One region of the Paenibacillus sp. P4_A9 genome, then DNA from elsewhere that is predicted to be linked to it. Evidence: predicted binding sites of a transcription regulator. Region 1 holds the regulator's gene; the other holds the start of a gene.
What was found. Region 1 encodes LexA, which represses DNA repair genes until DNA is damaged. Its sites were predicted from a motif close to CGAACATATGTTCG; they were not measured.
Positions count from the first base shown of each region.

Region 2: AC1DVJ_RS11045 (YhjD family protein) is a predicted target of LexA. The motif match lies at 1,768-1,781, and genes of this name have one in related genera.

Region 1 is NZ_JBFUHL010000015.1:75,635-78,788, reverse strand. Features, by position in the region: gene glnA (type I glutamate--ammonia ligase) at 1-70, shown strand, start outside; gene AC1DVJ_RS13230 (aminopeptidase) at 162-1,400, shown strand; gene lexA (transcriptional repressor LexA) at 1,470-2,087, opposite strand; gene AC1DVJ_RS13220 (LysM peptidoglycan-binding domain-containing protein) at 2,234-2,635, shown strand; gene AC1DVJ_RS13215 (DUF896 domain-containing protein) at 2,780-2,968, shown strand; gene AC1DVJ_RS13210 (HAD family hydrolase) at 3,008-3,154, shown strand, end outside.
Region 2 is NZ_JBFUHL010000011.1:77,233-80,386, forward strand. Features, by position in the region: gene recG (ATP-dependent DNA helicase RecG) at 1-588, shown strand, start outside; gene AC1DVJ_RS11035 (DUF1294 domain-containing protein) at 688-954, shown strand; gene AC1DVJ_RS11040 (stage VI sporulation protein F) at 1,147-1,434, shown strand; gene AC1DVJ_RS11045 (YhjD family protein) at 1,799-2,170, shown strand; gene AC1DVJ_RS11050 (DNA polymerase IV) at 2,167-3,154, shown strand, end outside.

The DNA.
Region 1 (3,154 bases):
AATTGAGTGGGACATGTACCGCACACAAGTTCACCAATGGGAAAGAGATCAATATCTGTCCCTGTACTAGGTTTTAAAGAAGACAACTAGATATTTAAAGCCCGTCAGTCTCGCATATGTGAGTTGATGGGCTTTTTAACGCGAAGGAGATTAATTGAACTGTGGACAATTTTGATCATAATTTAGAAAAGTATGCAGAGCTAGTGATTCGAGTCGGGGTCAACTTGAATAAAGGCCAAGACCTGTTGGTGGAAGCGCCTATTGAAACACTGGAGTTAACTAGGCTTATCGTGCAAAAAGCCTATGAAGCTGGCGCAAATTATGTGCATGTGCATTGGCAGGATGATGTCGTTACGCGTAGTAAGTTTGATTATGCGCAAGTTGACTCAATGGACTACTACCCTGAGTGGTATTCGACGATGCTGGAACGGTTTGTTGAGAACGGTGGAGCTTTGTTGAACATTAAGGTGCCGAATCCGAATCTATACGATGGTATTGACGCTAGTCTGATTTCTAGAGCGTCCAAAGCAGCGTCAACTGCAAGAGCCAAGTATCAGCACTATGTGCGAACTGGTGAGTTTAGCTGGTGTCTAATTAAAGCGCCTACAGAAGCTTGGGCTTCTATTGTGTATGCGGATCTGCCAGAAGAGCAGCGTATACCTGCGATGTGGGATGCGATCTTCAAAATTAACCGTGTTTATGAAGCTGATCCTGTGGCCGCTTGGCAGTCACATTTGGATACGCTGAAAGCCACACATAGCTTATTGAATGAAAGAAGCTACAAAGCTCTGCGCTATCGAGCTACGGGTACGGATTTGCGTGTTGAACTGCCAGAAGGACATATTTGGCTTGGCGGGGATAATGAGAATGCACGAGGCATTCGGTATGTAGCTAATATGCCGACGGAAGAAGTGTTCACCATTCCGAAACGAACGGGTGTTCGCGGTACGGTTGCTAGTACAATGCCTTTGAATATTAATGGGGCGTTAGTGGATCGGTTTTCATTCACGTTCGAAGAAGGAAAGGTTGTGGACTTCCAGGCTGAGGTTGGGCATGACCATTTGGCCAGGTTATTGGATATGGATGAAGGGGCGCGCTATTTGGGTGAGCTAGCGCTTGTGCCGTTTGATTCTCCAATTTCTAATTTAAATCGTATTTTCTATAATACGGGGATTGATGAGAATGCTTCCTGCCACTTGGCATTAGGTAGTTGTTATCCGATCAATTTGCAGGACGGTACAACACTATCCAGAGAGGAATTGAAGGCTCGCGGAGGGAACAGCTCCTTAATACACGTAGATTTCATGATAGGATCAGCGGAGCTAGAGATCGATGGAGAACTACCGGATGGGACGATTGAACCGATCTTCCGTGCGGGGAACTGGGTATTGTCATTTTAAAAGAAAAAGCAAAGCTCTCAAGTGAGTTATCACTTTGAGAGCCTTGCTTTTTTTTGATTATCCGTGTTCTTACATATCCCGGAACAAGCCGATAACGCGACCGAGAATGGTCACATTTTTCAATAGTATTGGTTGTAATGCGGAGTTCTCCGGTTGAAGGCGAATATGATCCTTCTCCTTGTAGAAGCGCTTAACCGTAGCTTCATCATCTTCGGTCATCGCGACAACGATATCGCCGTTGTTCGCCGTTTGTTGCTGCTTAACAATGACGTAGTCGCCATTATGAATACCAGCTTCAATCATACTGTCACCCATAATGCTAAGCATGAACACGTTGTTGTCACCTACCATGCTTGAAGGAAGCGGGAAGTAATCTTCGATATTCTCAGTGGCAGTAATAGGAACACCAGCCGTTACTTTACCAATAAGGGGAACACGAGCGACGGAGACTGCGAATTGGGATTCGGCACCATCCAGCCCTAGGATTTCGATTGCACGCGGTTTGGTAGGATCTCGACGAATCATGCCTTTTTTCTCAAGACGCTCTAAATGCCCATGTACGGTAGAACTAGAAGCTAGTCCAACAGCTTCGCCGATTTCTCTAACGGATGGCGGGTAGCCCTTATCTTTCACTTCGTTCTTAATGAATTCCATGATTGCTTGTTGACGCTGCGAAATTTTACTCATAAGATATCACTCCAATACTGGGAATCATTACCCAAAGTATAACATAGAACCCGAGTTCGTACAAACATAAGTTCGAACAAAATGGTTGACTCAAACATGTGTTCGTGTTATTCTGATATCAGAACAAATGTTTGGGGGATGATTTTATGTATATGGCTTATTCACAATCGAACGCAACAACAACACTTCGAGGTACTGCTCATGCATCCAAAGGGATGACGGTTAAACGGGGTTATTCGAAACTACTACTTCGTTTCTTGCTGATAGCAGTAATTCTTGGAACTGTGTTTTCGTTTGGTGCGATCGTACAAGCCTATGCAGGCGATGAGTCCGTTACTGTGCCTACGCCAATCACTTCCGTTCAATCATCGGTGAAAGTTACCCAGCATGAAAAGGTTGTCATCCAAAGCGGGGATACGCTATGGGAAATCGCAGAAGCTCACAAAAATAAGAGTGAGAACACACGTTCTTACGTTGAAAAAATGAAAGCATTAAATCATTTAGCGAGCAGTTCTTTACAAGAGGGGCAAGTTCTCTTACTTCCTTAATGAACTAATTATTAGTTAACTATATAGATGAATGTTCGAGACATAGTCGCCAGTCGCTATGTCTCTTTGCATTGTAACCTTGACAATCCTAATCGGGGATGGCAAAGTAGTACTCATATTGAAATTTTGACTGGGAGGATTACAATGAGTGACAGCATGGATAAGACGATTGAACGTATCAATGAATTAGCTCGGAAGGCGAAGACTGTTGAAGGTTTAACTGATGCAGAGATTGATGAGCGCAATGAGCTAAGAAAGATCTATATCAATGCATTTAGGGGTAACTTGAAGGTCCAACTTGATTCCATTAAGTTTACTGACGAAGAGAATTAAGCTTACACATAGATACTACATTCAAAGGGGAAATGAATGATGACGTTGAAAGCTGTGCTTTTTGATTTGGATGATACGCTATTATGGGATGATCGTAGTGTGGAGGAAGCCTTTGCTGCTACTTGTGCAGAAGCGGCGAAGCTTGTCGATGTGAATCCAGAGGAATTGGAAGCTTCTGTTCGTAAA
Region 2 (3,154 bases), on a different contig from region 1:
GCGATCGACGTCCACATTCAGTTGCAGCAGCAGTTTCCGCAGATGCGGATCGGCCTGCTGCACGGTCGTATGAGCGCGCAGGAGAAAGAAGCGATCATGCGCGCCTTCAAGGAAGGCAACGTGGAGGCGCTCGTGTCGACCACGGTGATCGAGGTCGGCGTGGACGTGCCGAACGCCACGCTCATGGTGATCTACGACGCCGACCGCTTCGGTCTGTCGCAGCTGCACCAGCTGCGCGGCCGGGTCGGGCGGGGCGAGCACCAGTCCTTCTGTGTGCTCATCGCCGACCCGAAGACGGAGGTCGGCAAGGAGCGCATGAAGGCGATGACGGAGACTACCGACGGCTTCGAGATTGCTCGGCGCGATCTCGAGCTGCGCGGGCCGGGGGATTTCTTCGGCACGAAGCAGAGCGGGCTGCCGGAGTTCCGCATCGCCGATATGATGGCGGATTTCGAAATCATGGAGCAGGCGCGAGATGATGCGGCCGAGCTTGTCGGCGACTCGTCCTTCTGGACGGGAGCTTCTTTTATGCCGCTGAGGGCGTATTTGGAGCGGGCTCATATTTTTGACAGCGAAGTGCTAGATTAGTAGATAGCCTGTGAGACAGGTTGACCCATGGCGGTGTTCCCTCTTAAGATAGGAGTAGCTGTTAGCTGCATTATTTTATGGAATCGAAGGTGATCTGCCGTGACTTATTTTCTTGTTTATTTATTGCTGATGAATATCATTACGTTTATTGAGATGGGACATGACAAAGGGCAAGCGAAAAAAGGTGGACGTCGTGTACCAGAAAAACGGCTGTTTCTATTCGCTGCTCTCGGCGGTGGGATTGGTGGTTGGCTGGGCATGCGGGTGTGGCGGCACAAAACGAAGCATACTTCCTTTGTCGTTGGCTTTCCACTGCTCGTTGCGTTAAATTGCATCTGCGTCATCCTAATCGCCATGTATATGTAGAATGAAGGGACAGCTGCCGGGAACGGTGGCTGTTTTTGCCGTTTCAGGATGAGAGAACTATGAGAAATCACCCCACATGACCGATCACGTTGCGATCCGACTTTAAGGCATTTGCTTATATAAAGCTGTCTCAGTCAAGTTTGCCTACTTTCACTCATAGGATAGAGCATGACGGGTATCGGAGGTGCGGGTATGAGTTATCAGCAATATGGCATCGATCCTGCGCTCGTGGAGCGTGTGAAGTTCAAGATGAAAAACCCTGAGGTGAAGGAACGCATCAAAATGCTGCTGCAAGGCGTCACGAAGGCAGATTTGCAAAATACAGCGAAAGTCACGCGCTTAATCGGTCTTGCCGCTGGTATTTTCGGTGAGAAACTCAGCGGAAACCAGACGCACCAGATTTTAACATTTATCATTGCTCAAAAGATTGATCCCAATAATACGTTTCACTTGATTCGATTATGGTCTATGTTTCGATAGTTATACGATGAAAACGCCACATGCGGAGCGCAAGATGCTCTGTTTGTGGCGTTTTTTGTGTGAGGACTAGGAACTAATGGCATAACGGGGAGTGACGCAAAGTTCTCCTGTGATATTTGGTATCCTTCCGTTGAAATCCAATGTAATACATTAAATGTAAGAAGAGAGGAGTCGGGACACGCACTCGCCTGTGGTGATTGGCACATTTTTCAATAAATAGGTATAAATAGGGAATTAAATAGTAATTAGCTGTAATAGCTCCTGTTATTACAAAAAAATATCCAAAAAACCACTTGCATAACGAATACGTGTTCGGTATATAATATGGAAAAACGAATATATGTTCGCATATGGTGGTGAGAACATGAGTGGTATTTCAAAAGTAGAGACAGAAGAGGATGTTCAAATGATTAAGGAATACACGCTGTTGCCGATTTTGCTTGATATGCTGGCAAGAGATATGGAGGAGCTTAAGGTTTATAAAGATAAAATTGTTTATAATCACATTCTTTTTTACCTCAGAGAGGTTGAGATGGCTATTTATCCAGAATTACAACGGTTGAAAAGTAAGATGAAGCAGCGAGATATTAAGGTGATTCACACGGAAATGAACGCTTTAGGCATTAATGTAGAGTACAAAGTTCGAGGTTACATTCATCATTTCACGATGCTTCGTAGTTTGGTCAAGGCTGAGCTTATGACTACGCTGATGAATATGCGGGGGGAATTGCGATGAGTAAGGGGAACAAGGGTGGGGAACGAACGATCTTCCTGGCAGACTGTCAGAGCTTCTACGCAAGTGTAGAAAAGGCCGATCATCCAGGTCTAGAGAATAAGCCGGTTGCCGTTGCAGGAGATCCTGCGTTAAGGTCAGGTATTATTTTAGCCGCCTGCCCTGTTGCCAAAGGATTCGGTGTCACGACGGCCGAACGGTTGGGTGAAGCACTCAAGAAGTGCCCCGAGCTGATTGTCATGCGGCCTCGGATGCAGCATTATATCAATACTTCGCTGCAAATAACCGAAATTTATGAGGAAGTCACAGATCTTGTTGAAGTTTTCAGTATTGATGAGCAATTCCTAGATGTCACAGGGAGTCTACCGTTCTTTGGAGATGCGATGACGATAGCGACAACGCTGCAGCACAAGGTGCTCAAGCAAACGGGGGTTAAGATTCGCATCGGCATTAGCTCCAATAAAATCCTAGCGAAAATCGCAACGGATATATGGGCAAAAAAGAATGAAAGCGGCATTTTCACGCTGCTTCCATCCGCTGTCGAGGAATACCTGTGGGAGCAACCAGTCAGTAAAATGTTCGGTGTTGGCTCGCGGATGACGACGCATTTTGCCAAGCTGGGCATGTATACGATCGGCGATGTGGCACGAACACCGCTGCCGCAGCTGAAACAAAAGTTCCGCGCGCGCTTCGGCAAGCAGTCGGACATCCACGCCGAGGTGATGTGGCGGACGGCGAATGGATTGGACGACAGCCCAGTCACGCCAGGGACTTTTGATACACCTCCGAAGTCCATTGGCCATATGATGACGCTGCCGAGGGACTATGCGGAATCGTCGGAAGTGAATACGATCCTCATGGAGCTGACGGAGGAAGTGTGCCGGGACTGCCGGCGCAAAGGTTATATGGCATCTATCGTGACGGTCAGCTGTATGTGTAGTCCGTTTGATGCCCCGACGGGCTTCTCGCGCCAGATGAAGATGCCGG